DNA from 2 places in the Streptomyces sp. MK7 genome. Region 1 is predicted to be linked to the other one. Evidence: riboswitches for the same ligand, from Rfam matches in the RefSeq annotation. Region 1 holds a riboswitch; the other holds the start of a gene.
The links. Region 1 has a riboswitch for ZMP and ZTP ahead of R2S09_RS07300 (glycine hydroxymethyltransferase). Riboswitches for the same ligand answer to the same signal wherever they lie in the genome.
Positions count from the first base shown of each region.

Region 1 (14,640 bases):
CGTGGCTCTGGACGAAGAGCGTGCACCGCTCCGGGTCGAGCCCGGCGGCCAGCAGCTGGGCGGCGGCGAGCCGGGTGTTGGCGCGCAGCTCGGCCGGGTCCTGGGGGACCGTGATCGCATGCAGGTCGACGACCATGTAGAACGCGTCGTGGGTCTCTTGCAGGGCCACCCACTGGCGGACGGCGCCGAGGTAGTTCCCGAGGTGGAACGAGCCTGCGGTGGGCTGGATTCCGGAGAGCACGCGAGGTCGGTCTGTGGCCATGCTCATTATTCTCTCAGGTCCGGGGCCCCGTTCCGGAACTGGCCGGAAACAGATGGGATGCGATCCGTCCCCGGGGGTGTAACAAGGGGCGGGTGACCCCGGGGGCGTGACACGGGCGGGTGAGGGGGCGCGATGCGGCGGCTGGTCTGTGCGGCGGTGGCCACGGCGGCGGCGGTGCTGGCGGGTGGCTCAGGGGCGCGGGCGACGGACCGGGCGGCTCCCGAGGAACCCGACGTGGCGGTGGTGGTGACGGCCGGCGAGGGGCGCACCGAGTCCTGGCACTCCGGGGAGACGGAATTCGACCGGCTGCGGTGGCTGCTGGACCCGTCGTACACGGGCACGGAACGAGTGCCGGAGGCCTGGTCGCAGGGCCGGTATCCGCCGGTGCGGTTCACGGTGATGTGGGGACTGACCGGGGTCGGCGGCTGGCCGCAGACCAACCGGGCGCCCGGCGGTGACGTGGCGATGCTGCGCCAGGACCAGCTGTTCGTCGGCGAGGACGGCAGCCCGTGGGTGCGCACCGACCCGGCGCCTGACCTGCCGGACGACGACATCCGCTGGCACCGGGCGCCACGGCGGGTCTACGACGAGCTGGCGGGCGCCGGCTTCCTCGGGCTCGACGGGACGCCGGCCGGCGCGCGCGAGGGCGGAGAGCGGGACGGTGTGTGGTGGGCGGCCGGCGGGCTCGCCGCCGGGGTCGCCGGGACGCTTCTGACATGCCGCGCGGCGGCCCGGCGCAAGGCCGGACCGCCGCGTGAGGAGCCGCGTCAGGAGCTGATCGATCTCTGAGCTCCCCGGGCGGGACACCCCCTGGCCGGGTCAGCCCAGGTCGATCTCCGGGTACAGCGGGAAGGCGGCCACCAGGTCGGTGGCGCGGTGGGAGATCTCGTCGGCGATCTTCGGGTCGAGGACGTGGGCGGCCTTGGAGGGGGCGCCGGACTTGGTGGTGCCGGGCTCGGTGCTGGTGAGGACGCGGTCGATCAGGCCGGCGACCTCGTCCATCTCCGCCGTCCCGAGGCCGCGGGTGGTGAGCGCGGGCGTGCCGATGCGGATGCCGGAGGTGTACCAGGCGCCGTTGGGGTCGGCCGGGATCGCGTTGCGGTTGGTGACGATGCCGGACTCGAGGAGGGCGGCCTCGGCCTGGCGGCCGGTGAGGCCGTAGGAGGTGGCGACGTCGATCAGGTTGAGGTGGTTGTCGGTGCCGCCGGTGACGAGGGTGGCGCCGCGGCGCATCAGGCCCTCGGCGAGAGCGCGGGAGTTGTCGACGATGCGCTGGGCGTAGTCCTGGAAGGTGGGCTGCCGGGCCTCGGCGAGGGCGACCGCCTTGGCGGCCATGACGTGCGGGAGGGGGCCGCCGAGGACCATGGGGCAGCCGCGGTCGACCTGGTCCTTGAGGGAGTCGTCGCACAGCACCATGCCGCCGCGCGGGCCGCGCAGGGACTTGTGCGTGGTGGTCGTGACGATCTGAGCGTGCGGGACCGGGTCGAAGTCGCCGGTGAGGACCTTGCCGGCGACCAGGCCCGCGAAGTGCGCCATGTCGACCATGAGCGTGGCGCCGACCTCGTCGGCGATCTCGCGCATGATCCGGAAGTTCACCAGACGGGGGTACGCCGAGTAGCCGGCGACGATGATCAGCGGCTTGAACTCGCGGGCCTGGGCACGCAGCGCGTCGTAGTCGATCAGGCCGGTGGCCGGGTCGGTGCCGTAGGAGCGCTGGTCGAACATCTTGCCGGAGATGTTGGGGCGGAAGCCGTGGGTGAGGTGGCCGCCGGCGTCCAGGGACATGCCGAGCATGCGCTGGTTGCCGAAGGCCTGGCGCAGCTCGGCCCAGTCGGACTCGGTCAGGTCGTTGACCTGGCGGGCGCCGGCCTTCTCCAGGAAGGAGGCCTCGACGCGGTCGGCGAGGACGGCCCAGAAGGCGACCAGGTTGGCGTCGATGCCGGAGTGCGGCTGGACGTAGGCGTGGCGGGCGCCGAAGAGTTCACGCGCGTGCTCGGCGGCCAGGGACTCGACGGTGTCGACGTTGCGGCAGCCGGCGTAGAAGCGGCGGCCGACGGTGCCCTCGGCGTACTTGTCGCTGAACCAGTTGCCCATCGCCAGGAGGGTGGCCGGGGAGGCGTAGTTCTCCGAGGCGATCAGCTTGAGCATCGCGCGCTGGTCCGCGACCTCCTGGCCGATGGCGTCGGCGACGCGCGGCTCGACGGCGCGGATCACGTCGAGGGCGGCGCGGAAGGCGGTGGACTCGTGGGAGAGGGGCGCAGACATCTCGGGGACCTCCGGGCGTGGCGTTCGGCGTTCGGCGTTCACGGTACGGCCCAGGCGCACGGCACACTCGCTGCTCGGGCCGCTCCCCGATGGTCGGTCCCATCTTTGGGTCCTGGCCTCGCCAGGACCTGACGCGCCAGTCACGGCCCGCACGTCAGCCTACCGGTTGGCCTGCCCGGGGGCTCTGCCACGTCCACCATGCGGGCCGGGCCGAGCAGGGCCGTCAGAGGATCACGTGCGGCAGGAAGCGAGCGTACTCGTCGGTGACCAGCCCGGCCGACTCCCGGATGCCGAGGCCCGCGGACTCGTCCTCGACGACCCAGGCGCCGAGGACGACGTGGTTGCCGTCGAAGGCGGGCAGCGGGGCGAGCTCCTGGTAGCAGCAGGGTTCGTCGCGCACGACGGGCTCGGTCCCCGGTTCGTGGACCGTCACTCCCTCGCCCTCGCGGCCGAGCAGCGGCTTGGCCACCCAGCCGGCGCCGTCCGCCAGCTCGCGGGGCCCGTCCAGGTACGCGGGAAGCAGGTTGGGGTGGCCGGGATAGAGCTCCCAGAGGATCGCCAGCAGTGCCTTGTTGCTCAGCAGCATCTTCCAGGCGGGCTCGATCCACAGGGTGGAGCCGGTGCCGCCGCCGTTGTCGAGGGTGTCCAGGACGTGGCCGGCGAAGCGGTCGGTGGTGAGCCACTCCCACGGGTACAGCTTGAAGATGCTGCGGATGAAGCGGAGGCCGTTGTCGACGAACCGGCCGGAGAGCGGGTCCCAGCCGATCTCCTCCATGGATATCCAGTCCGTGTCGAGGCCGGCCTGTTCGGCGGTCTCCTTCAGATAGGCCACCGTCATCAGGTCCTCGCCGAGTTCGTCGGCGGCGGAGTGCGCGAAGTGCAGCGGACTGCCCGGCGGGAGCAGGCCGGCCTGCTTCTTCCAGGCGGCGACGAGCCGTTCGTGCAGGGAGTTCCACTGGTCGGCGCCGGGGAACCGTTCCTCCATCCAGAACCACTGGGGCGAGGCGGCCTCGACCAGGGAGGTGGGGGTGTCCGCGTTGTACTCCAGGAGCTTGGCCGGGCCGGTGCCGTCGTAGCGCAGGTCGAAGCGGGCGTAGACGGAGGGGAGTTCGGCGCGCCGCCGCCAGGACTCGGCCACGGCATGGGCGACTCGGGGGTCGGTGATGCCGAGGTCCGCGAAGCGCCCCGTGGTGACGAGGTGGTCCGCGGCGGCCAGGCACATGCGGTGCAGTTCCTCGACGGTCTCCTCCAGCGCCTCCACCTCGGGCAGCGAGAAGACGTAGTACGCGCTCTCGTCCCAGTAGGGGCGCAGGGAGTCGTCGGGGTAGCGGGTGAGCGGGTAGATCAGGCCCTGTGCCTCGACGGTCCGCTGCCAGCCGGGGCGGGGCTCGACGGTGCGGCGTTCCATGCCCGGCTCAGCCGCCGGACGTGCCGTGGCCGCTGCCGAAGCCGCCGCGGTCGACCCCGCCGTGGCTGCCGCCGGACCCGCCGGAGCTCTTGTGGGGCCTGGTGAAGGAGCCGCCGTCCACCCAGCCGCTCTTCTTCTTGCCGCCGTAGTACCAGGCGCCGTCGACGGAGGTCTTCGCGGACTTGCAGTTCTTGTCGGAGACGACCTTGTAGCCCTTGGAGAAGGTGTAGCTGTCGCGGTCGACGCAGCGCTTGTCCGGGTCGGAGGAGCAGGCGGTGAGCGCCGAGGCGAGCAGTCCCATCCCGCCGAGGACCACCGCGCCCGACCTGAGTTGCCGCCGAGTGTCCGCCATGTACGTCTCCCCCGTTGTCGTCGGCTGCCGGCCGGGTGTGGCCGGCCGGTTTTCCGACGGACAGCCTAGAGACAGGTGTGAGCGTCCGCTCAGGGGCCCCTGGAACGCCGCCGCTCACCTACAGTCGGGTCGTGCTCTTGGGAATGGTGTGCGCACTCGGCGCGGCGGTGTGTTTCGGTACGGCGACGGTGCTCCAGGCGGTCGCCGCCCGGGCGGCCGCGGAGCCGGGTGGCGCGCAGGGCGGCGGCGCCGATGCGGCGCTGCTGCTGCGGGCGCTGCGGCAGTGGCGGTATCTGGCGGGTCTGGCCCTGGACGGGCTGGGCTTCCTGCTGCAGATCGCGGCCCTGCGGTCGCTGCCGATCTACGCGGTGGGCGCGGCCCTGGCGTCCAGCCTCGCGGTGACGGCGGTGGCCGCGGCGCGGCTGCTGAGGGTGCGGCTGAGCGGGACGGAGTGGGCCGCGGTCGGCGTGGTCTGCGCCGGCCTGGCGATGCTGGGCCTGGCCTCGGGGACGGAGGGCGGCCGGGACGGCTCCACGGTTCTGAGGTGGGCGATGCTCGCGGCGGCGCTGGCCGTGCCGGCCCTGGGCGGGATGGCCGGCCGTCTCCCCGAGCGCGGCCGGGCCCTGCTGCTCGGCCTGGGCGCGGGCCTCGGCTTCGGTGTGGTCGAGGTGACGGTGCGGCTGATCGACTCGCTGAGCCCCGCGGAACTGTTCACCAACCCGGCCTCGTACGCCCTCGTGCTGGGCGGCGGTGCCGCGTTCCTGCTGCTCACCTCGGCGCTCCAGCGCGGCTCGGTGACGACGGCCACCGCCGGCATGGTGATCGGCGAGACGATCGGCCCCGCCGCGATCGGCGTGGTGTGGCTGGGCGACCGCACGCGGGAGGGCCTGAGCTGGCTGGCGCTACTGGGCTTCGCGGTGGCGGTGGCCGGCGCGCTGGCACTGGCACGGTTCGGGGAGGCACCGGCGGCTCCGACGGCTGACGGGACGGCGCCGGACGGGACGGCACCGGACGGGACGGCACCGGAGGGGGCGACGGCTGACGGGGCGGCTGCGGCCGGGGCGGAACCGGCCGAGCGGGGCTGAGCGGCACGGCGCGCGCGAACCAGGCCGCGTGGTGCGGGGCCGTCCGGTGTGCCTCGGTCAGGGCAGGACCCGGCACAGCGCGTCCAGGGCGGCCGCCCAGGCATGGTCCGTTGGGGTGCCGTAGCCGACGACCAGGCCGTCCACGGGGCTGACGGCGGCCTGCTCGTGCCGGTAGCGGGACAGACCGTGGAGGGCGAGCCCCTGCCAGGCCGCCGCCTGGACCACGGCCGGTTCGGCACCGGGCGGCAGCCGCAGTACGGCGTGCAGTCCGGCGGCGATCCCGGTGGGGCGGACGTCGGGGGCGCGGGCGGCGAGCGCCTCGACCAGTGCGTCGCGGCGGCGCCGGTAGCGCAGCCGGGCGGAGCGTACGTGGCGGTCGTAGGCGCCGGAGGTGATGAACTCCGCCAGGGTCAGCTGGTCGAGCACCCCGCAGGTGTCGGAGGGTCCCTTCGCCGCCGCGGCCTCCTCGGTCAGGGACGGCGGCAGCGCCATCCAGGCCAGGCGCAGACCGGGGGCCAGGGACTTGCTCGCCGTGCCCAGGTGGACCACGCGGTCGGGGTCCAGGCCCTGGAGCGCGCCGACCGACTGCCGGTCGTAGCGGAACTCGCCGTCGTAGTCGTCCTCCAGGATCAGGCCGCCGGTGCGCCGCGCCCAGTCCGTCACGGCCGCGCGCCGGTCCGGATGCAGGGACACACCCATCGGGAACTGATGGGAGGGGGTGAGGAGGACCGCGCCGACGTCCGGCAACTCGCCGGTGAGGGTGCCGCGTTCGTCGAGGGGCAGGGGGAGGGTGCGTAGTCCCGCCCGGGTCAGGAGGCCCCAGTGCAGGTCCAGGCCGTACGACTCGACGGCGACCGTGGCCGTGCCGCGCGCCCGCAGTACCTCGCCGAGGATCCTCAGACCGTGCGAGAAGCCCGAGCACACCACGATGCGCTCCGGGGTGGTGCGTACGCCGCGCACCCGGGCCAGGTAGCCGGCGAGGGCGGTGCGCAGTTCGGGCCGGCCGCGCGGGTCGCCGTAGCCGAGGGCGTCGCTCGGGGCCGTGGTCAGGGCGCGGCGGGCTGCCCTGAGCCACTCCGCACGGGGGAAGGAGGCGAGGTCGGGGGTGCCGGGGCGCAGGTCGAAGACGGGGCGGCGGGGTGCGCGGGGCGGCTGGGCCGCGTCGGCGGGCGGGGCGGCCACCGCCCGGTCGGCGACCCGGGTGCCGGAGCCCTGGCGGGCGGTGAGCCAGCCCTCGGCGACCAGGTCGGCGTAGGCGTCGGCGACCGTGTTGCGGGCGACGCCCAGGTCGGTGGCGAGGACACGGGAGGAGGGCAGCCGGGTGCCGGGGGCCAGGCGGCCGGAGCGGACCGCCTCGCGCAGGGCGTCGGTCAGCCCTCGGCGCACACGCGGTCCGGCCGGTTCCAGATGCAGGTCGACGCCCAGAGTGGCCCATGTCCTCGCCATGGAAATGGACCATACCGCTGGGCTGCTTCGCGCCTATGATCGAATCATGACCACGACCCGGAACACCCCTGGGACGACGAGCGAGACGACCGCCGAGTACGCCCCGGAGCAGAGCCCCCGGATGCGCTGGGCCGAGCACGCCCCCGAGGTCTACAAGGCGATGATCCGGCTGGACGCGGCCGCCGGGCAGGGTCTGGAGCCGCGGCTGCGCGAGCTGGTCAGGATCCGCGCCTCGCAGATCAACCACTGCGCGCTCTGCCTGGACATGCACAGCAAGGACGCCCTCACGGCCGGCGAGAGCGTGGAGCGGATCATCCAGCTCGGCGCCTGGGAGGAGTCCCGGCACTTCTACACCGAGCGGGAGCTCGCGGCCCTGGAGCTGACCGAGGCGGTCACGGTCCTCACCGACGGCTTCGTGCCGGACGAGGTGTACGACAAGGCCGCCAAGCACTTCGCCGAGGAGGAACTCGCCCAGCTGATCGCCGCGATCGCGGTGATCAACGCCTGGAACCGGTTCGGCGTGACCACCCGCGCCGTCCCCGGCCACTACACGCCGGGGCAGTACAAGTGACGGCCCGGACCACCCATCTGGACGACGCGGTGCGCGGCGCCCTGCGGTCACTGGGCGCCGCCGCCAAGCGGGGCCTGGGCGAGCCCGTCCTGGCCGAGCTGGTGCAGGTGCGCGCCTCGCAGCTCAACCACTGCGCGTTCTGCCTCGACATGCATCTGGCCCTCGCCCGCGAGCACGGCGTGAGCGAGCGGCAGCTCGATCTCCTGGACGCCTGGGAGGAGGCCGGAGACGTCTTCAGCGAACGGGAACGGGCGGCGCTGGCCCTGACCGAGGCGGTCACCGTCCTCACCGACGGCTTCGTGCCGGACGCGGTCCACGAGCAGGCCGCCGAGCACTTCGACGAGCCCCGGCTGGCCCATCTGATCGCGCTGATCAGCGTCATCAACACCTGGAACCGCCTGATGGTCAGCCGCCGGATCCCCGCCGGGAGCGCCAAGTGGTGAGCGGCGCCGAGGCCTTCCGCGCGCTGCACCGGGGGCGCGCCCCGGGCGACCCCCTGGTCCTGCCCGGTCCGTGGGACGCGGCCAGTGCCCGTGTCTTCGCCGAGGCGGGGTTCCCGGCGCTCGCGACACCCAGCCACGGGGTCGCCGCCTCGCTCGGGTACGAGGACGGGAGGACCCCGGCCGACGAGATGTTCGCGGCGGTGGCCCGGATCGCACGCGCGGTGGACGTGCCGGTGTCGGCGGACATCGAGGACGGCTACGGGCTCGCCCCGAAGGAGCTGGTGGAGCGGCTGCTGGAGGCGGGCGCCGTCGGCTGCAACCTGGAGGACTCGAGCGGGGGCACGCTGAAGGACCCGCAGGAGCACGCCGGCTTCCTCGCCGAGGTCCGCTCGGCCGCCGCCGACCGGCTCTTCCTCAACGCCCGCGTCGACGTCTTCGCCCACGGCGACGGCGATCCCGAACGCGCCGTCGAGCGGGCCGCGTTGTACACGGCGGCGGGCGCGGACTGCGTGTACCCGATCCTCGCCCCGGCGGACGTACTGCCGTTGCTGAGGGCAGGCATCCAGGGCCCGCTGAACATGCTGGCCCGGCTGGACGGCACGGGACCCTCGCCCACCGAACTCGGGGAGCTCGGAGCCACGAGGATCACGTTCGGGCCAGGGCTCCAGCGGCGTGCCGCACAGGCACTCGGCGACATCGCCGCCGGCCTGGTGCGCCGAGCCGCCGGCCCGATGCGCTGAGGCGGTTCAGGACAGCCACCGCTTCCACACGGCAGGGTGGCTGTCCACCCACTTCTTCGCCGCCTCCTGCGGTGACAGCTTCTGGTCGGCGATCATCAGGGAGACCTCGTTCTGGTCCTCGGTCGTCCACCTGAACCTCTTCAGGAAGGCCGCCGCCTTGCCGCCCGACTTCGCGAAGCCGGCGTTGAGGTACTTCTGCAGCGGGGTGTGCGGGTAGGCGCAGGCGACCTTGGCCGCGTCGGCGTCGCAGCCCGCCTTGTACGGCGGCAGCTTCACCTCCGTCATGGGGATCTTCTCGAACAGCCACTGGGGTGAGTACCAGTAGGTCAGGAAGGGCTTCTTCTCCTTGGCGAACTGCTTCATCTGCGTGATCTGCGCCGCCTCGGAACCGGCGAAGACCACCTGGTAGTTCAGGTTCAGGTTCTTCACCAGGGCCTTGTCGTTGGTGACGTACGACGGGGAGCCGTCCAACAGCTGGCCCTTGCCGCCGCTCTCCGCGGTGCGGAAGAGGGAGGCGTACTTGTCGAGGTTCCTCCAGTCCGTGATGTCCGGGTGCTGCCTGGCGAGGTACGTCGGCACGAACCAGCCGATGTGCCCCGTCACCCCCAGGTCGCCGCCCCGCACGATCGTCCTCTTGTCCTGGACGTACCGCTTCTCCTGGTCGGGGTGGCCCCAGTCCTCCAGGATGGCGTCGACCCGGCCCTGGCTGAGCGCGTCCCAGGCGGGGACCTCGTCGACCTGGACGGTGTCGACGCGGTAGCCGAGCTCGTGCTCCAGCAGGTACTGGGCGACGGCCACGTTGGACTGGGCGCCGACCCAGGACTGGACGGACAGCGTCACGGTCCTCGCGCCCCGCGCGCCCGCGAACGGCGAGGCCTGCTTGGTCATGTCGGCGGCGCCGCAGCCGGTCAGCAGCATGAGCGCGGCCGCGCCGGCCACCACGGATGTCGTACGAAGTCGCATGTCACGTTCCCTTCTGCGCGCCCCGCGCGGTGGGCTGGGTCACCCGGTCGAGCATCAGGCCGAGGCAGACGATCGCGACGCCGGCGACCAGTCCGGTCGCCAGGTCGCCCTGGGCGAGGCCGAAGACGACCTGGTACCCGAGCGCGCCACCGCCGACCAGGCCGCCGATGACGACGACGGCGAGGACGAGGACCAGGCCCTGGTTGACGGCGAGCAGCAGCGCCGGGCGGGCGAGCGGCAGCTGGATCTGCCGGAGCTGCTGTCCCCTGGTCGCGCCGAGCGAGCGGGCCGACTCCAGGGCGGCCGGGTCGACCTGGCGCAGCCCCTGGGCGGTGATCCGGACGACGGCGGGCAGGGCGTAGACGATGGCCGCGGCGACGGCCGGGGCGCGGCCGACGCCGAACAGCGCAACGACCGGGATCAGGTACACGAACTGCGGCATCGTCTGGAAGACGTCCAGGACCGGGCGCAGCAGTCTCTCGAAGCGGTCGCTGCGGGCGGCGGCGATGCCGGTCGCGAAGCCGGCGATGAGGGTGACGGCGACGGCGGCGAGCACCTGGGACAGGGTGTCCAGGGCCGGCTTCCACACCCCGAGCGCCCCGACCGCGGCCATGGCGCCCGCGGCGGTCAGCGCGGTGCGCCAGGTGCCGATCAGCCACGCCAGGGCGGCCACGATCAGCAGCACCGACCACCAGGGCAGCCACTGCAGTCCGGCCCGCACGGGGTCCAGGATCCAGGTGGTGAAGTGGCCCGCCCAGTCGGCGGTGCCGCCGATGTACGGAACACCCGAGTACAGGTGCGCGGTCATCCAGTCGACGGCGCGGTCGACCGGCTCGGCGATGTTCACCGTCCAGCCGGTGGGCCAGTCGGGACGGGCCGCGAGACGGACGGCCACCGCCACGGCGACGACGGCGGCGGCGAGGGCGCCGTGCAGCCACCACACGGCGGACGTGCGGGGTCCGTCGCCGATACGCTCCCCCGCCGCGCCGGTCACCCGGTCCAGGACGACGGCCAGCAGCACGATGGGGATGCCGGCCGCCAGCGCGGCGCCCACGTCGACCGAGGCGAGCGCCTGGTAGACGCGGTCGCCGAGGCCGCCGGCGCCGATGACGGAGGCGATGACGGCCATGGACAGCGCCATCATGATCGTTTGGTTGAGGCCGAGCAGGAGTTCCTTCCGGGCCAGCGGGACGCGTGCGGTCAGCAGGCGCTGGCGTGCGGTGGCACCGAGGGACTCGACGGCCTCCAGCACCTCGGCGTCGGCGCCGCGCAGGCCGAGCGCGGTGAGACGGGCCATGGGCGGGGCGGCGTAGACGACGGTGGCGAGGACGGCGGCAGGCACCCCGATGCCGAACACCAGGACGACGGGCAGGAGGTACGCGAACGCCGGGAGCACCTGCATGGTGTCCAGCACCGGGCGCAGCGCGCGGTCCATGCGGTCCGACAGCCCGGCGGCGAGACCGAGCAGCGTCCCGACGGCCACCGAGGCGAGCACCGCGATCACCATCAGCGCGAGCGTCTGCATGGTGGGCACCCACATGCCGAGCAGACCGCAGGCGAGGAACGCGGCCGCCGTGCCCAGGGCGAGCCGGACTCCGGCCACCCGCCAGGCGACGGCGGAGGCGAGGGCGGTGACACCGGCCCAGCCTGCGGCGAGGAGGAAGAGGTACACCGCGCGTACGCAGATGACGACCGCGTTGCTGATGTAGCCGAAGAAGTAGAGGAACAGGGGGTGGCTGTCGCGGTTGTCGATGATCCAGGTGCTGGCGCCGGTGAGCGGTTCGGTGAGGTCGACCGTCAGCGCGTGCGGCCAGGTGCTGCCCGCCCAGTGGGCGCCTGCGAGGGGGCCGAGGACGGCGGCGAGGACCGCGAGGACCGCCAGCTTCCGCAGGGCACGGTTGCGCGGGGCGCCGGGTGTCGCACGGGGGACCGATGCGGTGATCGTCGCCATCAGACGGCTCCCGAGTCAGCGCCGGCCCCGGGCGGGGTGGCCCGCCCGCGCGAGCGGGATGCCTCCCCCACGCTCGAATGCGCTCGCGCGGGGGCACCACCACCGCCCACCGGTGCCGCCCCATCGGCACGACTGCCCGCGGCCGCGTCGGTGCCGGTGACGCCCGCGACCACGCCCAGCAGTGCGTCCGAGTCGACCAGGCCCACGCACCTGCCCTCGTCCACCACGCGGGCCGGTGCGCCCGCCCGGGCGACCGCCTCGATGGCTTCCGCGACCGTGGCCTGCGGGGACACCGCCGGGCCGGCGCTCGCGTCCTCGGCAGAGGCCGGGCGCATGGCCCCGCGCACCGTCATCACCTGTTCACGCGGGACGTCGCGGACGAACTCGCGGACGTAGTCGTCGGCCGGGGAGCCGACGATATCCTCGGGGGTGCCGAGCTGCACGACGCGGCCGTCGCGCATCAACGCGATGCGGTCGCCCAGCTTGAGGGCCTCCTGCAGGTCGTGGGTGATGAAGACCATCGTGCGGCCCTCCTCCTGGTGCAGGCGGACGACCTCCTCCTGCATGTCCCGCCGGATGAGCGGGTCGAGGGCGCTGAACGGCTCGTCGAACAGGAGCACCTCGGGGTCGACGGCCAGGGCGCGGGCGAGGCCGACGCGCTGACGCTGGCCGCCGGAGAGCTGGCCCGGCCGGCGCTGTTCCATGCCCTTCAGGCCGACCTTCTCGACCACTTCCGCGGCCTTCTCACGGCGCTCGGAGCGGCCCACGCCCTGGATCTGCAGGCCGTAGGCGACGTTGTCGAGGACGGTGCGGTGGGGCAGCAGGCCGAAGTGCTGGAAGACCATCGCGGTGCGGTGCCGGCGCAGCTCCCGCAGCCGGGCCCTGTCCATGGCGCGCACGTCCTCGCCGTCGAGGGCTACGGTGCCCGCGGTCGGTTCGATGAGCCGGGTCAGGCAGCGTACGAGCGTGGACTTGCCGGAGCCGGACAAGCCCATGACGACGAAGACCTCACCCCTGTGCACCTCGAAGCCCACATCCCGTACGGCGGCTGTGCAGCCGGTGCGTCGACGCAGGTCGGCGGGGGCGAGGGCGCTGAGTTCGGGGTCCGTGGGGATCCGGTCGGCCTTCGGGCCGAAGACCTTCCACAGGCCGTCCACCGAGAAGACGGGGGTGGTGGCCGGGTCGTCGCCGCGGGTGGGCGGCTTGCGGGTGGGGACCGTGAGAGTCATCGGATCTCGCCTCCGATCAGGCCGGCGGCCTTCTCCCCGACCATGAGCACCCCGACCATCGGGTTCACCGCGGTCATGGTCGGGAAGACGGAGGCGTCCGCGACGCGGATGCCGTCCAGGCCACGGATGCGCAGCTCGGGATCGACGACGGCCAGTTCGTCGTCGGCGGCGCCCATCCGGCAGGTGCCCGCCGGGTGGTAGACGGTGTGGGCGACCTTGCGGGCGTACTCGCCGAGTTCCTCGTCGCCGGTGACGTCCGGGCCGGGGCACACCTCGCGCCTCAGCCAGCCGGCCAGAGGCTCGGTCCGGGCGATCTCGCGGGCGATGCGGATGCCGTCGACGAGGGTGCGGCCGTCGTAGTCGTCCTCGTCGGTGAAGTAGCGGAAGTCCAGGGCGGGCTTGACGGACGGGTCGGGACTGGTCAGGTACAGCCGGCCCCTGCTCTTCGGCTTGGGGATGTTCGGGGTCATCGACACGCCGTGCTGCGGACGCTCGTAGCCCAGTCGCTCCGGGTTGTCCGTGAACGGAACCTGGTAGAAGTGGAACATCAGGTCGGGGCCCGCGTGTTCGGGATCGCGCCGCACGAACAGACCGGCGTCGCTGTCCATCGCGGAGTTCTCCGGGATCGGGCCGTTCGTCTCCCAGACGATCACCGACTCGGGGTGGTCGAGCAGGTTCTCCCCGACGCCCGGCAGGTCGTGGACGACGGGTATGCCGAGCCTGTCCAGGTCCGTCTTCGGGCCGATGCCCGAGTGCAGCAGCAGGCGCGGGGAGTCCACGGCGCCGGCGCACAGGACCACCTCGTGGCGGGCCCGTACGAGGATCTCCTCCCCGTCCTTGGTCCGCACGTGCACGCCCTCGGCGCGGGTGCCGTTCAGCTCCAGCCGGTACGCCCAGGTCTCCAGCAGGATCGTCAGGTTGGGCCGCTCGTCCATCACCGGGTGCAGGTACGCCACCGACGCACTCGACCGCTTGTTGTCCTCGGGGTGGTAGGCGAGGTCGAAGAAGCCGACGCCCTCGCTGAACGGCTTGCTGTTGAAGCCCTCGGTCCGGGGCACCCCGACGGCCGCCTGTGCCGCCTCGACGAAGTCGCGGGCGATGGCGTTCCGGTCCTTCTCGTCCACCGGGACGATGTTGTTGAGCAGCCGCGCGTAGTACGCCTCCATCGGCACCGCGCCCCAGCCCTTGGCGCCGGCCGCCTCCCACTCGTCCCAGTCGGACGGCAGCGGCTTGAAGGCGATGAGGGTGTTGTGCGAGGAGCAGCCGCCGAGGACGCGGGCGCGGCTGTGCCGGATGTGGGAGTTGCCGCGGGGCTGCTCGGTGGTGGGGTAGTCGTAGTCGAGCTCGCCGCCGAGGAGGCCCATCCAGCGGCGCAGGGTCAGCACGTCGTCGCGGCCGACGTCGCTGGGGCCGCCCTCGATGACGGCGACGGTGACGTCGGGGTTCTCGGTGAGGCGGGAGGCGATGACGGAGCCCGCCGTGCCGCCGCCGATGACGACGTAGTCGTAGGTGTTCTCAGGGGGGTTGTCGGGCATCAGGGGGTACTCCAGGTGGGGGTCCGGCGCACGGAGGGCTGCGGCGTACGGCGTCTGCGGCGTACGGGGTCTGCGGCGTACGGGAGCGGCTTCGCTGCGTACGGGGCGGGGCTCAGCCCGCGAACCAGCGCACCGGCTTCGGCGCGAGGTTCTGGTACAGGTGCTTGGTCTCGCGGTACTCGGCGAGTCCGGCGGGTCCCAGTTCGCGGCCCACTCCGCTCTTGCCGAAGCCGCCCCACTCCGCCTGGGGCAGGTAGGGGTGGAAGTCGTTGATCCAGACCGTGCCGTGGCGCAGCCGGCCCGCGACCCTGCGCGCCCGGCCGGCGTCGGCGGTCCAGACGGCGCCGGCCAGACCGTACTCGGTGTCGTTGGCGAGCAGGACGGCCTCGT
Region 1 is NZ_JAVACL010000004.1:111,674-126,313, reverse strand. Features, by position in the region: gene trpS (tryptophan--tRNA ligase) at 1-262, opposite strand, end outside; gene R2S09_RS07305 (hypothetical protein) at 395-1,051, shown strand; gene R2S09_RS07300 (glycine hydroxymethyltransferase) at 1,082-2,527, opposite strand; ZMP/ZTP riboswitch at 2,569-2,681, opposite strand; gene R2S09_RS07295 (glutathionylspermidine synthase family protein) at 2,751-3,935, opposite strand; gene R2S09_RS07290 (hypothetical protein) at 3,943-4,287, opposite strand; gene R2S09_RS07285 (hypothetical protein) at 4,431-5,372, shown strand; gene R2S09_RS07280 (PLP-dependent aminotransferase family protein) at 5,430-6,818, opposite strand; gene R2S09_RS07275 (carboxymuconolactone decarboxylase family protein) at 6,865-7,389, shown strand; gene R2S09_RS07270 (carboxymuconolactone decarboxylase family protein) at 7,386-7,832, shown strand; gene R2S09_RS07265 (isocitrate lyase/phosphoenolpyruvate mutase family protein) at 7,829-8,572, shown strand; gene R2S09_RS07260 (ABC transporter substrate-binding protein) at 8,579-9,535, opposite strand; gene R2S09_RS07255 (ABC transporter permease subunit) at 9,537-11,486, opposite strand; gene R2S09_RS07250 (glycine betaine/L-proline ABC transporter ATP-binding protein) at 11,486-12,715, opposite strand; gene R2S09_RS07245 (GMC family oxidoreductase) at 12,712-14,250, opposite strand; gene R2S09_RS07240 (aldehyde dehydrogenase family protein) at 14,363-14,640, opposite strand, start outside.

Region 2 (14,640 bases), on a different contig from region 1:
TGTCACTGGCGAAGGGACCGCCCGGCAGCTGGAGTGGCACTCGGCCACTGCGGTGCCCATGGGTGACGCGCGTGTCGAGTTCTACGCGGGCGACCGGCTGATCGGGCGCCCGAGGCCCGGCGAGGACGGCCGCACCTTCCGCCTTGCCCTGGGCAAGGCCCGCACCACCGACCTGGACGGCCTGCAAGTCCGCGCCGCCGGGCGGCGGTTGGACACCTCCGGCGCCACGGCGCACGCACCCGGCCGCAGTTCCCTCGCCGCGGTGCGGCCGCCCGCGCCGCTCCCCGCGAACGGCGTCGACCCGGGCCGACCGGGCCCGTACCGCACCGTGACGGGCGAGTACAGCCTCAAGGCGGTGCGGCTGCCCGGGTTCCCGGCCCCCGTCGAGATGCGGGGCGTGGTGGTCGCGCCGCAGGGCGCCGCCGGCCGCCGGCCGCTCGCGCTGTTCCTGCACGGCCGCCACGCCACCTGCTACAAGCCGCACAGCGAGGAGGTCACCGGCGACTGGCCCTGCCCGGCCGGCACCCGGCCGATCCCCGGCTACCGTGGCTATCTCCAGGACCAGCGGCTCCTGGCCTCGCAGGGTTATGTGACGGTGTCGATCTCGGCCAACGGCATCAACGGGCAGGACTGGGCGGCCGAGGACGGCGGCGCCCAGGCCCGATCCTCGCTCGTCAGACAGCATCTGGCCCGGTGGGCCGACTGGGCCGGCCACCCGTCCTCCGCACCCGACGCCGTACGCCGCGCGCCGACGGCGGACCTGTCGCGAGTTCTGCTGACGGGGCACTCGCGCGGCGGCGAGGGCGTCAACCGGGCGGCCATGGACAGCCTCTACCCGCCGCCCGCGGACCAGGACGGCTACCACGGGCCCGCCCGCTGGCACATCAGCGGCACCGTGCTGATCGGTCCGACGATCTTCGGCCAGAATCCGGTCGCCGACGTGCCGTCCGCGACGATCCTGCCCGGCTGCGACGGCGACGTCTCCGACCTTCAGGGCGAGGTGTACGTCGACGGCACCCGCGGTGTCAGCCGGGGCACCGCCCTGCACAGCGCGGTGTACGTGGTCGGCGCCGACCACAACTTCTTCAACACCGAGTGGACCCCGGGCAAGGCGCAGGCGCCCGCCGAGGACGACTTCTACGACGACCCCGACCACCGGGACCCGGTCTGCTCGCCGGGCACCCGCACCCGGCTGACCGCCGACCAGCAGCACCGGGCCGGCGCCACCTACATCGCCGCGGCGGCCCGGCTGTTCGTCGCCGGGGACGACCGGGTGCGCCCGCTGCTCGACGGCTCCGGTCTCCGGGCGCCGTCCGCGGACCCGGCGCGCGTGCTCACCCACGCCGTCGGCGCCGGCCGCACCGGCGGCCTCCTGCCGGACGGGGCGGTCTCGGTGACCGGGGGCCGGCTGTGCTCGGCGGTGGACCCCAGCCCGTCCGCGGCCTGCCTCGGCTCCGGCACCGCCGGCCTGTCACCGCACTTCGCCCAGTGGGACACCGCCCGGGAGACCGGCCGCCGCGCGGTCGCGCTGCGCTGGTCCGCCGCCGGACCGACGGCACGGATACGGTACGCCGCGCCCGTGTCGCTGAAGGGTTCCGGGAGGCTGGCGCTGCGCCTCTTCGTGCCGCCGAACACCTCCGGCACTCGGCTGGACGTGGCCCTCACCGATGCCTCCGGCCGCCGGGCAGTGCTCGGCCGGGTGAGCGTCGACGGACTGCCGGGCACCGAGCGGACCGCCTCCTACTGGGCGCGCGAGCTGCGCGTCCCGCTGACCGCCGCCGCCCGCGCCGGGCTCGACCTGCGCAGGATCGCGGCGCTGGAGCTGACACCGCGCAGCCGCTCGGGCCGTGCCTGGCTGATGGACGCCTGGGGCTGGCGCCCCGGCACCCCGGCGGTACGGGCGGCCGCGCTGCCCCGCGTCGACATCGGCCGCCTCACGGTCAAGGAGGGCGACTCGGGCGTGCGCACCTACCGGGTGCCGGTGCGGGTCTCCGGCCACGGCACCGGGCAGATACGGCTGTACGTCCTGGACCCGGTTACGGGCAAGGCCGGCGACCGGCTGGTGACGGTACGGCCGGGCGGCCACGCCGTGGACGTGCCGGTGCGGGTGCAGGGCAACACGCGCTTCGGTGAGGATCTGCCGTACGACGTGGTGGTGAAGGCGGTGCACACCTCGGTGGTCGGCTCGCACCGGGGCGGGGTGACCGTCGAGAACGACGACCCGCGGCCCACCGTCACGGTCACGCCCGTGGCCGACCGGGTCACCGAGGGCAAGCCCCTGAAGTGGCGGATCGGCCTGTCGGCGCCGGCCGACACCGACATCCTGGCGGCCTTCCTCGTACGGCCCGTCCCGCAGGGTCCTCAGCTGTCCACGAAGGACGTCGACGCGGGGTGGCTGCGGGACGTCTCCGGCGAGTCGCCCGACCCAGAACGCCCGCTGTCCCAGGTGCGGGGCCTGTATCTGGTCGCGGGCTTCCGGCCGGGCGAGGTGAGCACCGAGGTGACGGTCCCGACGGCTCAGGACCGGGTCGAGGAGCCGGCCGAGTCGGTGCGCTTCCAGCTGACCGACGACTCCTGGGAGCCGCAGGAGGGCGGCGCGCTGCTGACGGGCACGGTGCTGGACGCGTCGTAGGGCCTGTCCCGCCGGACAACTCCCGTCCGGCCAGAGCCTCTTGCCAGGGCAGGGTCTCCCGCCGGGACCGGGGGGTCGCCTGCCGGGGCGGGGCCTCCCGCCGGGACGGGGACCGTGCCGTCCCGGGTGGCCCTCGCGCGTCGGTCAGCGCGTGAGGGTCACCCGGATCCCGACGGTCCCCCGCTCGCCCCGCCGCAACCGGCTGCCGAGCAGGGTGAGGCGGCCGACGAGGCCGTACTTGCGAGCGATCAGGCCCCGGTAGCGGGCGGTGGTGGCCGGGTCGCAGATCTCGGCGGTCGCCGGGACCTGATCGCCCGTCGGGTGGCCGCGCAGGTCGCAGGGGCCCACGAGGACGTCGGCGCGGTTGCGGATCCGCCTGACCTTCCAGGAGTCGGCCGCCGTCCACGCGCCGAGCGCGTCGCCGTCCCGCACCACCCACACCGGGGTGGCGACCGGGGTGCCGTTCTTCCGGTAGCTGGTGAGCAGCAGGTACTTGCCGGCCGCGAGCCGTGCCAGTTGGGCGCTGAGGGGATCCGGCCCACCGGTCGGGTCGTTCGGGATCCTGTTCATGCGCCCAAGATAAGCGGCTTCGTCCGCCCGGCACAGGCGGCCTCACCGACGCCCTGGGATGACGCGGACGCACGACGGCAGGGACTGCGCAGGGGCTGAACGCCGGCGTGCCGCGGCGCGTATGGAGTATGGGCGCCCAAGGACCGGAGCGCCGCGCGGCGTTGGGAGTGTTCGGTGTTCGGGAGCCACGCATGAGGCACGCACGACGACGGGTCGTGAGGCGAGTGACACGGCTGACGGCCGTGGCGGGACTCCTCCTCGGAGGAGCGATGGTCGCGCAGGCCGCGATGGCGGACGAGGCCCCCGGCGCCGCCGGTGCCGCGCCCGGCTCCGTACGGCCGGCCGCCGCCACGGGTGCCACCACGGCCGCCTCGGCGGGTGCCGATCTGGTGGCCCGGCTGGGTACGGCGCGTACGGCGGGCAGTTGGATCGGCGCCGACGGCCGCCCGGTCGTAGCCGTCACGGACACCGGGGCCGCGGCCGAGGTCCGGCGGGCGGGGGCCGAGGCGAGGGTCGTGCGGCACAGCATGGACGAGTTGAGGTCGGCCACGGCGGCTCTGCGCGCGGCGCCCCGGGTGCCCGGCACGGCATGGGTGACGGACTACCGGACCAACCGGGTGACGGTCGAGGCGGACAGCACCGTCTCCACCGGCGACTGGGCGCGGATGTCCCAAGTCGCCGACGGCATCGGCTCGTTCGTGCACATGGAGCGCACCAAGGGCCGGTTCACCACCCGGCTCAACGGGGCACAGCCCATTCTGTCCACCGGCGGGCGCTGCTCGGCCGGCTTCAACGTGACGAACGGGCGCGGCGACTTCATCCTCACCGCCGGTCACTGCGGGCCCACCGGCTCCATCTGGTTCGCGGACGGCCAGGGCAGCCGGCAACTGGGCACGACGGTCGGCGGCAGCTTTCCGGGCAGCGACTTCTCGCTGGTGAAGTACGACTCCGGCCGTGCCGGGCCGGGCGCGGACGTGGTGGCGATCGGCGGGGGCAACGGGGTGCGGATCACGGGCGCGGGCGATCCGGCGGTGGGGCAGCGGGTGTTCCGCAGCGGCAGTACCAGCGGGCTGCACGACGGTGAGGTGACGGGGCTGAACGCGACGGTGAACTATCCGGAGGGCACCGTCACCGGCCTGATCCGGACCACGGTGTGCGCCGAGCCCGGGGACAGCGGCGGCCCGCTGTTCTCGGAGGGGATCGCTCTGGGAGTGACCTCGGGGGGCAGCGGCGACTGCACGACGGGCGGTACGACGTTCTTCCAGCCCGTGACCAAGGCGCTGACCGCGCTGGGCGTGAAACTGATCGTGTCGGCGCCGCAGCAGGGCGCCGGCCAGGGCACCGCTTCCTCCGGCGCCCCGTCCACCCCGTCCGCTCCGGCCACCCACAGCGCCATCGCGCCCGGCGCCGTCTCCCCCGGGACGTCGGCGCCGGTGACGGGCGCGACGACCCGGGCGACGCTGCTCGCCCGGCTCACCGACCCCAGGAACGTCGGCCCGGGGCTGCTGGTCATCGCCGGCAGCCTGATCGCGCTGGTGGCGACCCGGTGGATCCGCTCGGAGCAGGACAGGAAGGCGTACCAGCGGTACTACTCGGCCACGTGGGGCTGACGGGGACGATGCCGGGAGCGGTGCCGGACGGGACCGGTGGCGGTCGGTGCGGACAGAGGCCGGTGCGCCGAGGTCGGGGCACCCTGTTTCCGCGTGCGGCGGGGGTGCCCGCGAGTCCGGTCAGGCGGCCCTGTCCGAGTGCGGAGCGGCCGTGGCCCACTCCATGACGAGGCGCTGGTACAGCTCTCGCTGCTCGGTGGTGAGTGTCCCGCCCGACCGGCGCCACAAGGCCCGGATCTCCTCGTTGACCTCCGCGGCCGATCGCTCGGAGGCGGCTTCAACAGTGGTGGACATGGTGTGAAGCATATGCCGCTGGACGTGAAGGCGCTGTGAGTAAGTGCACGCCATATGGACATTCCGGACCGTGTTGCTCATCACGTGAAACCGGCGCAACCCGCCTCTTTGGACCTCAGGTTCCGGGCTTGCGGCCGTACACGAAGACGTCGTCGCCCTTCTTCAGCAGCGTCCAGTACTTCTTGGCGTCCTTCCTGGTCATGTTCACGCAACCGTGGGAGCCCGGCGGGTTCCACACGCTGAGCCCCACCGAGTGGAACGCCTGGCCACCGTCGAAGAACTGGCTGTAGGGCATCGGCACGTTGTAGAGGGTCGAAACGTGGTCGATGTCACGCCAGTAGATCTTCTTGAGACCCGTGCGGGTCTCGTAGCCGTCGCGACCGGTGCGCACCGGCACGGGCCCGTACACGAGCTTGCCGCCGTCCTGGATCCAGCTCAGCTGCACGGTGAGGTTGACGCAGGCGATGCGGCCCTTGTTCGTCGGGCACTTGCCGTCCTTGTTGGGCTTCTTTCCCACGGCCTTCTGCTTGTTCATGAGATCCATCACGCCCCAGGTGACCGGCCCCGCGTACCCGATGTTCGGGGTGATGCCGTGCTTGGCCTGGAAGGCGCGTATGGCCGTGCAGTCGGCGGCCGACTGGCGTCCGTCGACGCGGCGGCCGAGGAACTTCTCCACCTGCTTCTGGTACGGCCCGCTCTTCGTCGTACAGCTCGCCGCCTGCGCCGGCGCGGCGCCGAGCGCGAGCGTGAGCGGCGCGACCATCCCCGTGATGCCGAGTACGACGGCTCCGCGCCTGCCGATGTTCCTCATCGTGGTCCTTCTCTCCCCCGTGGTGCGTTCGCGTTTCCGCGCTCTCGGACACATAGACCGCTATGGGGAGAGATCGGTTGTAAGCCACTTCATGCCGAAATGAAACAGTGACCTTCGGCACCCGGTGATCGCCCGCCGGGTGCCGGTGCGCCCCTGGTGTCAGTGGGTTGGTGTAAGGGGGTTGGTGTCAGGGGGTGCGAAGGGCGGTCCGGAAGCCGGCGTTGACGGCTGTGAGGCCGCCGTCGACGGTGAGGGTGGTGCCGGTGATCCAGGCCGCGTCGCGTGAGGCGAGAAAGGCGACGGCGGCGGCGATGTCGTCCGGCTCCCCGACGCGCCCCAGGGGATACAGCCCGCGGATCCGGTCGAGTTCGGCGTCCCGTCCCTCCCACGCCGAGGTGCGGACCGTGCCCGGCATCACGAGGTTGACGCGTACGCCCCGGGCGGCGGCGTGCCCGGCGAGGGTGCGGGTCAGGGAGACCAGGCCCGCCTTGGCGGCGCTGTAGGCGTGGTTGCCGAAGTCCTGGGCGGCGTTGACCGAGCCGATGCCGACGATCGCGCCCCGGCCGGACGCCACGAGGTGGGGCAGGGCGGCGCGGCAGCAGCGGTGGGCGCCGGTCAGGGTGACGTCGAGGTCGCGCGCCCAGTCCTCGTCCGTGCCGTCCTCGAAGAGCGGGGTGTCGGGGGTGCAGTGGGCCGCGCTGTTGACCAGCACGTCGAGCCTGCCGAACGCGTCGACCGCGTGCGCGACGGCCGCCTCCACGGAGTCCCCGTCGGCCACGTCGCAGCGGTACGCCCAGGTCGCCAGTCCGCGCTCGCGCAGGATCGCCGCGGTCTTCTCCGCCACGGTCGCGTCGGCGTCGGTGACCAGGACCCGCGCCCCCTCCTCGGCCAGTCGCCGGGCGATGGCCGCGCCGATGCCGCGGGCCGCACCGGTGACGAGCACTCCGTGTCCCTCGAACCGCCTCGTGTCCGTCATGGGCAGAACCTACCGTCGCGGCGATCGTTTGGGCAGATACCGTACGGTCATGTCCGCGTTCATACAGCAACTCCCCGCCCTCATCGGCGTCGTGATCGGCGCGCTGGGCTCGTATCTGGCGGTCGTGCGCAGCGACCGGGCGCGGTTCCTCCGGGAGCGGACGGCACGTTGGGAGGAGCGGCGGCTCTCGGTGTACTCCGACTACGCGCGCTCGCTGAAGCAGACGGTCACGCTGACCTACCGGGTGGCCTCCCATCTGGGCGCCGACCCGCATCCGCACCCCCTGACGATGGCGGAGGCCCAGCCGTTGCCGGCGGAGGCGGCCGTCGCCCGGGAGCCCTCGGGCGAGACGCTGATCATGCTGGGCGGCAAGGAGGCGGTGGAGAAGGCCCGGGTGTGGGTGGCGGTGGTGCTGGAGATGGAGCGGTTCGTGCGCGAGGGACGGCGGGAACGGCGGGAGCCGGAAGCCTGGCGGGCGCTGCTGGCGCAGCAGCGCGCCGCGCGCGAGGGCTACTACGCCGCCGTACGGTCGGACCTGGGGCTGCCGCCGGGCCACGGGGCGCGTACGCCACTGCCGTCAGTACCGGCCGCGTGAGTACCGCTGCCGTCCATGCCGGCCGAATGGGTCCGCTCACCGGTAGCCGGTCGCGTCCGCCGGTTTGCCCGCGTCCTGCACCTCGACCAGGTACCGCCAGGCGTCGGGGCGGCTGCCGTCCACGTCGGTGAAGCCGTACACCTGGGCGAGCCCGCCACTGGACAGCGACCGACCGTTCCAGCGCGCCACGTCCGGGTCGGCGGCGAGGGCGGCGACGGCCCGGCCGACGTAGCGCGGAGTCTCGGAGATGGCGAAATGGGGCACCTGCTCCAGGGCGTCGCGCCAGTTCTCCTCCCGCACCCCGAAGTGGTCGAGCATCATCTCCGAACGCAGCCAGCCGGGGGTGAGCGCGACCGCGGTGGCGCCGCGCGGGCCGAGTTCGTGGCCCAGGGAGAAGGCCATACGCAGCACGGACGCCTTGGCGAGGTCGTAGAAGAGATTGACGCGATAGGTGTCCCGGTTGTACTCGGCGGTGCCGTCGGTCATCTCCACCACCAGGCCGCCGGGCCGGCGCAGCAGCAGGGGCAGGGCGTGGTGATTGGTGACGGCGTGTGTCTCCACGGCCAGGCGGAGCAGCCTCAGACCGTTGTCGAGGTCGTGCTCCCAGACGGGGGTGTCCCGCTCGAAGAGCTTCTCGCCGCCCCAGATGTCGTTGACGAGGACGTCCAGGCGGTCCTGCTCGTGTGCGACGCGCTCGACGAGGGCGCGGACCTGGTCGGGTTCCAGATGGTCGGTGGGGACGGCGATGCCGTGGCCGCCGGCCTCGGTCACGAGTTCGGCGGTGTCCTCGAGGGTCTCGGGGCGGTCGTACTCGGAGCGCTGGGCGCGTGTGCTGCGTCCGGTGACGTACACGGTGGCGCCGGCCGCGCCGAGCTCCACGGCGATGCCGCGGCCTGCGCCGCGTGTCGCTCCCGCGACCAGCGCGACCTTGCCCTCCAGTGAACGTGGACGTGGACGTGACATGTCCGGCCTCCTGTGCGTCTTCCTGCGGTGTCCTCGTCGAGGGTGGCGCGGAAGCCGGACATCTACTGTCGTCTTTCTGTCGTCTTTCGGTCGTCTTCCTGTCGGCTGCGTCGGTGCGTCGCCGCCGTTCAGTGACCGCGGGCGATCCACTCCTGAAGGTGCGGGGCCTCCGTGCCGATGGTGGTGGCATCGCCGTGGCCGGTGAGGACCTTCGTCTCCGGCGGCAGGGTGAGAAGGCGGTCGCGGATGGAGTCGATGATCGTCGGGAAGTCGGAGTAGGAACGGCCGGTGGCGCCCGGCCCGCCCTGAAAGAGGGTGTCGCCGGTGAAGACGACGCCGAGCCCGGGGTCGTGGAGGCAGACCGCGCCCGGCGCGTGGCCGGGGGTGTGCAGGACGGTGAGGTCGGCGCCGGCCGCCTCGATCACCTGGCCGTCCGTCAGGTGTTCGTCGGGGTCCCGGTCGCGGTGGGTCATCTTCCACAGCGGCAGGTCGTCGGGGTGCAGCCAGATCATCGCACCGGTGAGGTCCGCGAGGGCGGGTGCGGCGTCGATGTGGTCGTTGTGCGCGTGGGTGCACACGATGGCGGTCAGCCGTCGGTCGCCGACCGCGGCGGCGATGGCCTCGGCGTCGTGCGCGGCGTCGATGACGATCGCCTCGTGGTCGTCGCCCACGATCCACACGTTGTTCTCGACGTCCCAGGTGCCCCCGTCGAGGGTGAACTGCCCGGAGGTGACGAGGCGTTCGATGCGGGCGGCCATCACAGCACCACCACCGAGCGCAGCACGTCGCCGCCGTGCATCCGCTCGAACGCCTTCTCCACCTCGTCGAGGGCGATGGTCTCGGTGACGAACTTGTCCAGCGGCAGGCGCCCTTGACGGTGCAGGTCGATCAGCATCGGGAAGTCCCGGGAGGGCAGACAGTCGCCGTACCAGGAGGACTTCAGCGCGCCGCCCCGGCCGAACACGTCCAGCAGGGGCAGCTCCAGCTTCATCTCCGGGGTCGGCACGCCGACCAGAACCACCGTGCCGGCCAGGTCACGGGCGTAGAAGGCCTGCTTGTAGGTCTCCGGGCGGCCGACGGCGTCGATCACGACATCAGCGCCGAAGCCTCCGGCCAGCTCCCGGATCGCCTCGACCGGGTCGGTCTCCCTGGAGTTGACCGTGTGGGTCGCGCCCATGGTGCGGGCGGTGGAGAGCTTGCGGTCGTCGATGTCCACGGCGATGATCCTCGCCGCGCCCGCCAGGTACGCCCCGGCGATCGCGGCGTCCCCGACACCGCCGCAGCCGATGACGGCGACCGAGTCGCCGCGGCCGACGTTCCCGGTGTTGATCGCCGCGCCGATGCCCGCCATCACACCGCAGCCCAGCAGCCCGGCCACGGCCGGGGAGACGGCCGGGTCCACCTTGGTGCACTGGCCGGCCGCCACCAGCGTCTTCTCGGCGAAAGCGCCGATCCCGAGGGCCGGGGAGAGCTCGGTGCCGTCGGTGAGGGTCATCTTCTGCCGGGCGTTGTGCGTGTTGAAGCAGTACCAGGGCCGCCCGCGCAGACAGGCCCGGCACTGCCCGCACACCGCACGCCAGTTGAGGATCACGAAGTCACCGGGAGCGACGTCCGTGACCCCCTCCCCCACCGACTCCACCACACCGGCCGCCTCGTGACCGAGGAGGAAGGGGAACTCGTCGTTGATGCCCCCCTGTTTGTAGTGCAGGTCGGTGTGGCAGACGCCGCAGGCCTGGACCCGTACGACGGCCTCTCCGGGCCCGGGATCCGGCACGACGATCGTCTCGACCCGTACGGGCTCGTCCTTCCCGGGTGCGATCACGCCGCGCACTTCCTGGGCCATGGTGGTGGTCCCTTCCGTCGACCGTTGTCCGTGGTCCCGACACTACCGGCGGCCAGGCGGTACGGCGGCGGGCGGGCCGGTCGCCGCACCGCGTGGCGCGGGATCAGTGGATGCCGGGCACCAGCCCGAAGAGCGGGGAGACGAGGCCGGTGACCTGCCTGAGCTGGTTCAGCTGGTTGAGGTCGTGCACGTGGTGGAGGGAGGAGAGCTGCCCGGAGACCGAGGGGACCGCGTTCTGCGGCTCGGCGGGGAGGCCGGTGCGGGCGAGCGAGTCGACCGTGCTGAGCGGCACCAGCCTGCCGACGACCGGGACCCCGGTGTCGGCGGCGCTCGCCGGCAGCGCGGCGAGACCCGTGACGGAAGCGGCAAGACCGACGACGGTGACGATACGTCGAGTGGAGATCATGCCCTCAGCAACGCCGCCGGCCCCGCCCGGACACGGCCTGAGGCCCCCGCTCACCCGACAGGACGAGAACGCGGCGGACGGAACGCGGCGCACGACGGGGAGGTTCACCGCCGCTCCCCGGGTCGGGCACGGCACGGCACGCACCGGCCGTACGCCCGCCCGCGCGTTGCGCCGGTACCGCGCGCGGCGCCTACCGCGCCCGTGCGTGCGGGCCCCATCCGGCTTGCCGGGCCCGGACGGGCGGAGCACGCTCGAAGGAGAGGCCCGTGACGGCCCGCTCCCGCCGGGCCATGGCTTCGTGGGAGGTCATATGGCGACCACGGCACGCCCCGCCTTTGACACCGGTGCACTGCGCGACGGCAGGATCGCCGATCGGATCATGATCCGGACATGGGACGAGTAGGGCGGAAGGCCGCGCGGGTCCAGGTCAGCTCCCGGCTGACGTGGAGCTTCTCGGCCCGCGCCGGAGTGGGCGGGTCCCACTCCGCCCGGCCGCGGCCCTCGCGGGCCGCCTCCGCGGCACAGCGGCTGGCCTCCGCCGCGCTGGTGAGATCCCTGCTGCGCGCCGTGCGGCCCCGGGCTCGTGCCCGTTCGCCGCGGGCGCTGCCGGGGCGGCGGGCGGGTTCGGCTAGGCTGGGGCGGGGCCGTGACTGGCGCTGAGGTGGAGCACCACCGGGGAGCGGTCCACGCAGAGTCGTAGCCGCGCGCCTGGGCGATTCCGTCGAACGCTCAGGAGTGGACCATGTCCCAGGCCCGGCTCATGGACGGCACCGCGCTCGCCCGACGCATCGTCGAGGAGACCGCCCGGAAGGCCGCCGAACTCACCGACCGCACGGGCACGGCGCCCTGTCTGGCGACGGTGCTGGTCGGCGAGGACCCCGCCTCCGTCACCTACGTCCGGATGAAGCAGAACCGGAGCCGCAAGGCCGGTATCGACTCCCGCCGTGTGGCGCTGCCCGCCGAGACCACCACCGAGGAACTGGTCGGCACGCTGCGGTCGCTGTCGCAGGACCCCTCCGTCCACGGCATCCTCCTCCAGCACCCGGTCGGCGAGCACATCGACGAGCGGGCCGCGTTCGAGGCGATCGCGCCCGAGAAGGACGTCGACGGCGTCACCTTCGCCTCCTTCGCCACGATGAGCTTCGGCCTGCCGGGGTTCGTCTCCTGCACGCCCGGTGGCATCCTGCGGCTGCTCGACGCCTACGACGTCGACCTGGCCGGCAAGCGGGCCGTCGTCGTCGGGCGCAGCGCGATCCTCGGCAAGCCGGTGGGCATGCTGCTGCTCGCCCGGGACGCCACGGTGACGTACTGCCACTCGCGGACGCGTGAGCTGTCGTCCGTGGTCCGGGAGGCGGACGTGGTGGTAGCCGCCGTGGGCCGGCCGCGGCTCGTCCGCGGCCAGGACATCAAGCCGGGCGCGGTCGTGATCGACGCGGGCTACAACGAGGGCAACGTCGGCGACGTCGACTTCGACTCGGCCGTGGAGCGGGCCTCGCTCATCACGCCGGTGCCCGGCGGTGTCGGTCCCATGACGATCGCCACGCTCCTGGAGCAGACCGTGGACGCGGCCGCCCGGCAGCTCGGCGTGTGAACAAGGCGCGGGGTGAAGGCTCCGCGATCCGACGGGTCGTTCACCGGCGGTGGGCGGCGGCGCGGCCATACTGGCCGTCGTGCGCGTAGCGATCATGACGGCGGGTTCCCGGGGAGACGTCGCCCCCTTCACCGGACTGGGGCACGGCCTGGCCCGCGCGGGTCATGCGGTCACCCTGGTCACCCACGGGCGCTTCGAGCCGCTCGTCGCGGGCTCGGGGCTCGGCTTCCACGCGCTGCCGGTGGATCCGCGGGCCGAACTCCACTCCACGCGTGGGCGGGGCCTGCACCGCAGCGCGACCGACGCGGGCAAGATGCTGCGGGCCGTCGGGCTGGTGCGGGCGGCCCTCACGCGCATGACGGACGAGCTGATCGCGGCGGCCGAGAAGAGCGACGTCCTGCTGCTGTCCGGCTCCCTGGGGCCGGTCGGGCACGCCATCGCCGAGGCGTTGGGCCTGCCCTGCATGGGCACCCATCTGCAACCCCTGTCGCCCACCCGGGAGTTCGCCCCGCCGCTGCTCGGCGGCGGTCACTGGGGAGCGCCGGTGAACCGTCTCGCCGGGCACGGGGTGAACCTCGCCGTGGAGCGGGTCTTCTCGGCGGCCGTGCCCACCGTGCGGGCCCGGCTGGGGCTGCCCGCCTCCCGGATCGGCACCGCCCGCCGCATCCGCGCGGGGCTGCGCCTGCCGGTGCACCACGGCTTCAGCCCGCTGGTGGTGCCCCGGCCCCGTGACTGGCGGGCCGGTCTGGAGGTGTGCGGCTACTGGTGGCCGTACGACCGTGACGACCGGCTCCCGGACGAGCTGCGGGAGTTCCTGGACGCGGGGCCGCCCCCGGTCTTCGTCGGGCTCGGCAGTGCCACCGTGCCCGACCCCGCCCGGCTCAGCGGGACGATCGTGCGCGCGCTGCGCCGGGCCGGGCTGCGCGGGGTGGTCCAGCGGGGCTGGGCCGGGCTGGCGGCGGCCGGTGACGACATGCTGACCATCGACGAGGTCCCGCACTCGGCGCTGTTCCCGCGCATGGCCGCCGTGGTGCATCACGCCGGGGCGGGCACGACGGCGGCCGGGCTGCGCGCCGGGGTGCCCGCGGTGCCGCTGCCGGTGCAGTTCGACGAGGGTTTCTGGGCGCAGCGCCTGGTGGGTCTCGGTGTGGCCCCCTGCGCCGTCCCGCTGCGCGGGCTCACCCCGGACGCGCTCTCCGCGGCGCTCGCACGGGCCACCGGGGACACCGCCCACCGGCGACGGGCCGAGGTCCTGGGCGCCCGGATCCGCGGGGAGGACGGCGTCGCGCCGGTGCTGGCCGCCGTGGACCGGCTGGCGAGCTGACCGGGCCGGCCACCTCGCGCGTGGCCGGCCACCTCGTCCGTGGCCGGCCATGTCGTCCGTGGCCGACGGGCGCTTCGCGACGCCATCAGCCGCGTCCTACGGGTCCAGCTGGCCGCCTCTGTGGAGCGCCGGGCCCCGTCAGGCGGGGCTGATGCCTCCGTCCCCCGGTTGCGGGCGCTGCTGGAAGAGGCGGACCGGCACGGTGTCGGCCAGGGCCTTGTACCCGGCCGGGTTGAGGTGGAGGTGGTCGCCGGTGTCGTAGGCGGGCAGCAGTGCGCGCGGGTTCTCAGGGTCACGGGCCGCCTGGTCGAGGTCGATGACGGCGTCGAACCGGCCGCTGGTGCGGATCCACCGGTTGACCGACTGCCGCGCCGACTCGCGGAGGCCAGCCGGGTCGTCGTAGCCGTTGCCGCCGAACGGGGTGAGGGTGGCACCGTAGACGCGGATGCCCTGGGCGTGGGCGCGGGCGACTATCTGCTGGTAGGCGCCGATGAGGTCGTCCGTGACCTGCTTCATCGCCGGCTCGGTCGCGTCGGCCGTACCGATGTCGTTGACGCCCTCGAAGACGATGAGCCGATCGACGCCGCTCTGGGCGAGCACGTCACGGTCCAGCCGGGCCAGGGCGCCCGGACCCAGACCGTCGTGGAGGATCCGGTTGCCGCCGGCCGCCTCGTTGATGACCGCGATGCCCGACGTGCCGGGGCGGGAGCGCAGCCGGTCCTGGAGCTGGTCCGGCCAGCGGTCGTTGCCGTTGGTCGTGGACCCGCGGCCGTCGCTGAGCGAGTCGCCGAGCACGACGGTGGCGGAGGTGCTGTTCTTCGACCACACCTCCAGGCCGCTGAGGAAGTACCAGTGGTCGGCGGTGGTGGCGCCGGGCAGTGCGGTGTCGTCCAGGTGCTCACCGGCGAGCATGTAGGACGTGGTGCGCGAGCCGGGGTGCGAGGTGATGGAGGTGGAGGCCTGGCCGTCGGCGAGGTAGACGGTCACGGTGAGGTCGGTCCCGGCCCTCACATCGAAGTCCAGCG
Region 2 is NZ_JAVACL010000012.1:72,423-87,062, forward strand. Features, by position in the region: gene R2S09_RS16170 (hypothetical protein) at 1-2,632, shown strand, start outside; gene R2S09_RS16175 (PPOX class F420-dependent oxidoreductase) at 2,777-3,202, opposite strand; gene R2S09_RS16180 (alpha-lytic protease prodomain-containing protein) at 3,394-4,812, shown strand; gene R2S09_RS16185 (hypothetical protein) at 4,933-5,118, opposite strand; gene R2S09_RS16190 (L,D-transpeptidase family protein) at 5,222-5,917, opposite strand; gene R2S09_RS16195 (SDR family NAD(P)-dependent oxidoreductase) at 6,105-6,893, opposite strand; gene R2S09_RS16200 (hypothetical protein) at 6,943-7,488, shown strand; gene R2S09_RS16205 (SDR family oxidoreductase) at 7,525-8,451, opposite strand; gene R2S09_RS16210 (MBL fold metallo-hydrolase) at 8,580-9,209, opposite strand; gene R2S09_RS16215 (S-(hydroxymethyl)mycothiol dehydrogenase) at 9,209-10,294, opposite strand; gene R2S09_RS16220 (hypothetical protein) at 10,398-10,700, opposite strand; ZMP/ZTP riboswitch at 11,337-11,421, shown strand; gene R2S09_RS16225 (bifunctional 5,10-methylenetetrahydrofolate dehydrogenase/5,10-methenyltetrahydrofolate cyclohydrolase) at 11,443-12,291, shown strand; gene R2S09_RS16230 (glycosyltransferase) at 12,386-13,615, shown strand; gene R2S09_RS16235 (SGNH/GDSL hydrolase family protein) at 13,754-14,640, opposite strand, start outside.
Region 2: another riboswitch for ZMP and ZTP. It lies ahead of R2S09_RS16225 (bifunctional 5,10-methylenetetrahydrofolate dehydrogenase/5,10-methenyltetrahydrofolate cyclohydrolase); the one in region 1 lies ahead of R2S09_RS07300 (glycine hydroxymethyltransferase).